Linked DNA regions of Azospirillum sp. TSH100. The protein of the gene in region 2 interacts with the protein of the main gene of each other region in a pairwise test. Links are inferred from orthologs where the notes say so. Each region holds a gene or a part of one and is shown on either strand. Other genes may lie near its edges.

Region 1 (3,625 bases), on a different replicon or contig from region 2:
CAGCCCGCGTTCGGCCAGCGTCAGCGCGTCGTTCAGCGCCGCCAGTTCCCGCCGTCCCTTCAAGGATGACTCCTTCGCCGTGCGCTCCGCGATCGTCCGGCCGGTCATGACCCGTCTCCCGTATTACGCTCCAAACAGGATCAGTTTGACCACGCAATACTGGTGCCGCTGTGACGGCGGTCACAACCGCAGGCATAAGCAGGGGCCGGCCTCTGGTTTTCCAGTGCGGACGTGCTACCTGAAGGCTTTACCGCTATAGTGCGGCCGTTGCGGCCATATCACGATCGCCCAATCGCCGTCTCAAAAGCCGATCCAAAAGCGAAGGTTTCCCCCGACCGATGCTGTCCCGTTCCAAGGTGCCGTCCCCGCCGGAATCGCCCGCGCCCGCCATCCCGAACAAGCGCGCCATCATCTCCCGCCGCAAGCTGTCGGGGGAGCTTGAGGATCTGGTCGCCGAGCATGGCACCGGCGACAAGCTGCGGCCGGCGCTGATCGCCTGCCTGCGCAAGGCGCTGGCCGAGGGCAGGGCGGAGGTGCGGCAGCGCTTCGACGCCGGCGGGTCGGGCGAGCAGTGCGTGCGGGAGAACTGCTATCTCGCCGACCGGGTGGTCGGCACGCTGGCCGACTTCACCGTCCGCTTCATCTTCCCCACCGCCAACCCGACCTCGGGGGAGGTGTTCGACGTGGCGGCCACCGGCGGCTACGGCCGTGGCGAGCTGGCGCCCTTCTCCGACATCGACCTCCTGTTCCTGCTGCCCTACAAGCGCACGCCGCGGGTGGAGCAGGTGGTCGAATACATGCTCTACATCCTGTGGGATCTGGGGCTGAAGGTCGGCCATGCCGTGCGCAGCGTCGACGAGTGCATCCGCCAGTCCAAGGCCGACGTCACCATCCGCACGGCGATCCTCGAATCCCGCTATCTCTGGGGGCCGGGCAAGCTGTTCGCCGAGCTGCGCAAGCGCTACGACAAGGAGGTCGTCGCCGGCACCGGTCCCGAATTCGTCGAGGCCAAGCTGGCCGAGCGCGACAACCGCCACCTGAAGATGGGCGACAGCCGCTATGTGCTGGAACCCAACCTGAAGGACGGCAAGGGGGGCTTGCGCGATCTCCAGACCCTGTTCTGGATCGCCAAGTATCTCTACCGGGTCGAGGGCGTCGACGAGCTGGTCGGCAAGCATGTGCTGACGCCAGAGGAGGCGCAGCGCTTCGCCAAGGCGCAGAACTTCCTGTGGACCGCGCGCTGCCACCTGCATTACCTGACCGGCCGGCTGGAAGACCGCCTGACCTTCGATGTCCAGACCAGCATCGGTGCCGCCATGGGCTACACCGACCATGCCGGCACCAAGGGCGTCGAGCGCTTCATGAAGCACTACTTCCTGGTCGCCAAGGATGTCGGCGACCTGACGCGCATCTTCTGCGCGGCGCTGGAAGCGGAATCGAAGCGTCCGCCGAAATTCAACCTGCTGCGCCTGGCCTCGGTCGCCCGCCGCAAGGACGTGGACGGCTTCATCGTCGACGGCGAGCGGCTGAACGCCCGCAGCGACAAGCAGTTCAAGGAACAGCCGATCGACATGATCCGCCTGTTCCACACCGCGCAGATGAACGACATCGACATCCATCCGGCGGCGCTGCGCTCCATCACCCGCTCGCTGTCGGCCATCGGCCCGAAGCTGCGCAACGACCCCGAGGCCAACCGCCTCTTCCTCGACATCCTGACCGGGCCGAAGGATCCGGAGATCACGCTGCGCCGCATGAACGAGGCCGGGGTGATGGCCCGCTTCATCCCGGACTTCGGCCGGGTCGTCGCGCAGATGCAGTATGACATGTACCATGTCTACACGGTGGACGAGCACACGCTGTTCGCGCTCGGCATCCTGCACAAGATCGCGTCGCGCGAGCATGCCGACGAGCTGCCGCTCTCCACCGAGGTGATCCACAAGGTCGTCTCCAAGCGTGCGCTCTACGTCGCCGTCCTGCTGCACGACATCGCCAAGGGCCGCGGCGGCGACCATTCCGTGCTGGGCGCCCGCGTCGCCGAGAAGCTCTGCCCCCGCCTCGGCCTGACGGCGGAAGAGGCGGAAACCGTGGCGTGGCTGGTGCGCTGGCACCTCGCCATGTCGCACACCGCCTTCAAGCGCGACCTGGAGGACGACAAGACCGTCCGCGACTTCGTGGCCCTGGTCCAGTCGCCCGAACGCCTGCGCCTGCTGCTGGTTCTGACCGTCGCCGACATCCGCGCCGTCGGGCCGCAGCGCTGGAACAACTGGAAGGCCACGCTTCTCCGCGAACTCTACAACCGGTCCGAAGAACTGATGTCCGGCGGCATGACGGTGGAGGGCAGGGGCCGGCGCATCCAGGCCGCCCAGGCGGCGCTGCGCGCCGAGCTGACCGACTTCGACGACGAGGCGTTCGAGCATCACAGGGGCCTGGGCTATCCCGGCTACTGGCTGGCCTTCGACACCGACACGCTGGCCCATCAGGCCCGCATCGTCCGCGAGGCGGAGCGCGAGCAGCGCCCGCTGACGGTGGAGACCCGCGTCGACCGCGGCCGTGCTGTGACCGAGGTGACGATCTACGCCACCGACCACAGCGGCCTGTTCTCCCGCCTCGCCGGGGCGCTGGCCGCCTGCGGGGCCGACATCGTCGATGCCCGCATCTTCACCATGACCAACGGCATGGCGCTCGACGTCTTCTCGGTGCAGGACGCCGCCGGCGGCGGGGCGTTCGAGAGCGGCGACAAGCTCGCCAAGCTGTCGGTGATGATCGAGAAGGTGCTGTCCGGCCAGTTGAAGCCGCTGAACGACCTGTCGACCCGCCGCACCACCCAGGCCAGCCGCACCCGCGTCTTCCATGTGCCGCCGCGCGTGCTGATCGACAACAACGCCTCGACCACCCACACGGTGATCGAGGTCAACGGCCGCGACCGTCCCGGCCTGCTCTACGACCTGACCCGCGCCCTGTCGAACCTGACGCTTCAGATCAGCTCGGCCAAGGTCTCCACCTTCGGCGAGAAGGCCATCGACGTCTTCTATGTGAAGGACGTCTTCGGCCTGAAGGTGACGCATGAGGGCAAGCTGGCGAAGATCAAGGAACGCCTGTTGAGCGCGCTCGACGACCCCGCCAGCGAAGCCCCGCCCCCGGCGACGGTCAAGCGGACCCGGACGAAGGTGACGGGGGCGTAGAAGAATAAGCCTCTCCCCCCTCGGATACCCTCTCCCGGGGTGGGAGAGGGTACTCTTCCCTCACGGCGCCATGAACACGCTGGCGTGTTTGCCGGCCTCGCCGCTCGCCTGATCCTTGGCGATCACCGCGACGTCCGTCGAGCCCGACTTGACCGCCGCCGGCGGCACCTTCACGAACACCCGGAAGGTCGCCACCGAGTCCGCCTCCGCCTTCAGCGTCAGGCTGCTGCCGCTGCCGGCCGCCTCATCCCCCGCGACCGACAGATGCGCGTTGCCCAGACCCTCGAAGCTCACCAGATAGCTGCGGGCGATGTGCGTCTTGTTCAGCACCTTGATCGTATAGGCGTTCTGCACCGACCCGTCGGACAGCGTCACGAACAGCGGCGCCCGGTCGCGCAGCACGCTGACGTCCAGCGTCGGCCGCAGCAGCAGGGCGATGCCCA
Region 2 (3,199 bases):
CCGCCAGCACGAAGCCGTACTGCCGGGCCAACCCGATGGCCTTGGCGAGATAGGCCGGCGTCGCCGCGGCCCCCTGCGGGTTGGCGGGGGTGCAGAGATAGAACAGCGCCGTGCGCTCCAGCAGCTCCGGCGTCAGGGCGTCGAGGTCGGGCAGGAAGCCGGTCTCGCGCGTCGCCGACAGGAACACCGGCTCCGCCCCCGCCATCACCGCGGCCCCTTCATAGGGCGCGTAGAAGGGATTGGGCATCAGCACCGCCGGCTGGCGTCCGGCCTTCTGCGTCGGCACTGCCAGCAGGGCCAGCATGAACAGCGCCTCGCGCGTGCCGGACAGCGGCAGGACCGAGCTGTCGGCGTGCAGCAGCCCGGCCGGCAGGTCGTAGCGGCGGGTCAGCCAATCGCCGACCGCGGCGCGGAACTCCGGCGTGCCACCGACCGGCGGGTACTTGTTCCAGCCTGCGGCGCTGGCGCGCAGCGTCTCCTCGATGATTGCGGGCGGGGTATGCTGCGGTTCGCCGACCGTCAGCAGGATGGGAGCGACATTGGCGCGCGGGGTGATCGGCGCCAGCAGGTTGGCCAGCCGGGTGAAGGGATAGTCGGTCAGCAGGTCGAGCCGGTCGTTGCCGATCGCCTCGCTGAAGACGGCACCGCTGTTGACGCTGAAATCGGTGAGAACCATGGCGACCGCAACCCTCTTCGCACCCCGGATGCCGCACCCCGGCCTGGGGAAGCGGCCACGTCTCGTGAAGGGCGATCCTATCGGCGGGGCACCGGGGGCACAAGCGCCCAGAACCTTTGGGCGTGGCGGGTGGCCGAACGGTCACAGCAAGGGAAGCTGTCCCTCTCCCGGGGCGGGAGAGCGGGTTCCCCATTTCATCCGGACAATATTGACGACCAATTTTCATCCGGGTAAAATAGGCGCATCACAACCGGAGCTCCGACCATGACCGTCACCGCCGAAACCCTCTGCACCGCGTTTCGGGGCGAGCGCCGCCTTGCCGCCGGGGATGCGCTGAGCGTTGCGCGGGCAGTGCGTGCAGCGCTCGACGCGGAACCGGACGGGCCGCCCGTGCTGGTCTTCGACGATGCCACGGGAAAGGTGATCGACCTCGATCTGCGGGGAAGCGATGCGGAGCTTGCGTGGCGTCTATCGCCGCCGCCGCGCGGGCCGGGGCGGCCGAAGCTAGGTGTGGTGGCGCGCGAGGTGACGCTGCTGCCGCGTCATTGGGAGTGGTTGAACGCCCAGCCGGGCGGGGCGTCGGTGGCTCTGCGCAAGCTGGTGGACGAGGCGCGCAAGGGGAGCGAGGCGAAGGACCGCGTGCGCCGGGCGCAGGAGGCCGCCTATCGCGTCATGCTGGAATTGGCCGGTGACCGTCCGGGCTATGAGGAGGCGGTTCGGGCGCTTTATGCGGCGGACCGGTCGCGGTTCGATGCGCTGACGGCCGACTGGCCGGCCGACCTGCGCGATTATGCCGGAGCGCTGGCGGCGGATGCCTTCGTCAGCCCGGGCGAGGGCGGCTGAACAGGCGGGCAGGCGCGCGGACGCGCGCCCGCCGGGTCCGTTCCCGCCGGAAGGAGCGGACCCCGTTTGGCCGGCAGCCTTACAGCGCCTCGGCGTTGGTCTCGCCGGTGCGGATGCGCACGGCCTGGGCGATCTCCAGCACGAAGATCTTGCCGTCGCCGATGCGCCCGGTGTTGGCGGCCTTCTGGATCGCCTCCACCACCTGCTCGTACTGGTCGTCGGACACCGCGACCTCGACCTTCACCTTGGGCAGGAAGCTCACGGAATACTCGGCGCCGCGGTAGATTTCCGTCTGGCCCTTCTGGCGGCCGAAGCCCTTGACCTCGCTGACGGTCAGGCCCTGGATCCCGAGCGACGTCAGCGCCTCGCGCACTTCGTCGAGCTTGAACGGCTTGATGATGGCCATAACCAGTTTCATGTGGCTTCCCCTTAAAGCGTTGTTCCGGCCGCGTGTAAGGCTTTGGCCGCCCCGTTGCGGTACCAGTCCGGCCTGACACCGTACCGTCCTCCCGCCGATGGCCCAAGCCTGTTCGCGTCGACCGCAAAAATCAACGATTACAAGAATCGTGCCGGTTGAAATGCGCTGCAACGATGGGAATATGCCTGTTGATTGGGCGCCCAAAAGGGCGGCATTTGCCCTAAAATCATGCAGCGACAATCTGTCCGGCTGTCTGCACGCGTCGGGCGGGGACTGGACACTGGACAGGACGCCGCAGTGCGACAATTGTCTGATCGCGTCCGTGGCGCCGGCAAGGGTCAGGCCCGGCCGGTCCGCGTGGCGCATGGACGAAAGCGAGAGGGCAGCGAGCATCATGGCCGTACCGGGCACCGAATCGGGCAACGCGACCGTCCCCCCGCTGGGCGGCGACATCACCACGGAGGTCGTGGTGCTGGGCGGCGGTCTGGCCGGGCTGACCATGGCGGCGGCGCTGGCCAGCGCCGGCGTGCCGGTGGTCTGCATCGACCAGGACAGCCCCGAACGCATGGGCGGTCAGGAGTTCGATATCCGCACCACCGCGATCTCCTACGCCTCCAAGATGGTGCTGGAGGCGGCGGGGGTGTGGCACCACATGGCCGACAAGGCCGGCCCGATGCTGGACATCCGCATCGCTGACCAGTTCTCGCCCCTGTTCATCCATTACGACCACACCGAACTGGCGATGGAGGGCAAGCATCAGCCCTTCGGCTGGATCCTGGACAACAAGGACATCCGCCACGCCCTGTTCGCCCGCGCGGCCGAACTGCCGGGGCTGGTCCATCTGGCGCCGGCCAAGGCGGTGACGGTGGAGCGCAAGCGGTCCGGCGTCTCGGTGCGGCTGGCCGACGGGCGCACCGTGCGCGGCCGTCTGCTGGTCGGCGCCGACGGGCGGCGGTCGATGGCGCGCGAGAGCGCCGGGATCAGGGTGCGGCGCTGGTCCTACGACCAGAGCGCCATCATCTGCACCATCCGCCACACCGAACCGAACAAGGGCGTCGCGGTCGAGCATTTCCTGCCCAACGGTCCCTTCGCCGTGCTGCCGATGACGGAGAACCGCTGTTCCATCGTGTGGAGCGAGAAGACCTCGCTGGTCGACACCTATCTGAAGCTTCCCGACGACCAGTTCATCGACGAGTTGCAACGGCGGTCCGGCGGCTATCTCGGCGAGATCACGCTGCTGACCAAGCGCGAGGCCTGGCCGC

The links. The genes of interacting proteins can lie anywhere in the genome.
Region 1: the proteins of glnK (region 2) and E6C72_RS11685 interact in binary tests that used the Escherichia coli proteins (3 or more experiments, as listed by UniProt). The link is inferred for Azospirillum sp. TSH100 from one-to-one orthologs.

The regions. Positions count from the first base shown.
Region 1 is NZ_CP039634.1:2,464,453-2,468,077, reverse strand. What follows is about bases 26-3,382. They hold E6C72_RS11685 ([protein-PII] uridylyltransferase), read left to right. Parts: upstream 26-338; coding sequence 339-3,182; downstream 3,183-3,382. Other genes in these bases: ccoG (cytochrome c oxidase accessory protein CcoG), read right to left, coding at 3,243-3,382; E6C72_RS11690 (hypothetical protein), read right to left, coding at 26-108. Outside these bases: more of E6C72_RS11690, read right to left, coding at 1-25; more of ccoG, read right to left, coding at 3,383-3,625.
Region 2 is NZ_CP039638.1:237,063-240,261, forward strand. What follows is about bases 269-3,199. They hold glnK (P-II family nitrogen regulator), read right to left. Parts: upstream 1,938-3,199; coding sequence 1,599-1,937; downstream 269-1,598. Other genes in these bases: E6C72_RS26455 (aminotransferase class I/II-fold pyridoxal phosphate-dependent enzyme), read right to left, coding at 269-676; E6C72_RS26460 (DUF2239 family protein), read left to right, coding at 941-1,519; E6C72_RS26470 (UbiH/UbiF/VisC/COQ6 family ubiquinone biosynthesis hydroxylase), read left to right, coding at 2,332-3,199. Also shown: more of E6C72_RS26455, read right to left, coding at 1-268. UniProt on the Escherichia coli protein: Involved in the regulation of nitrogen metabolism. Regulates the activity of its targets by protein-protein interaction in response to the nitrogen status of the cell.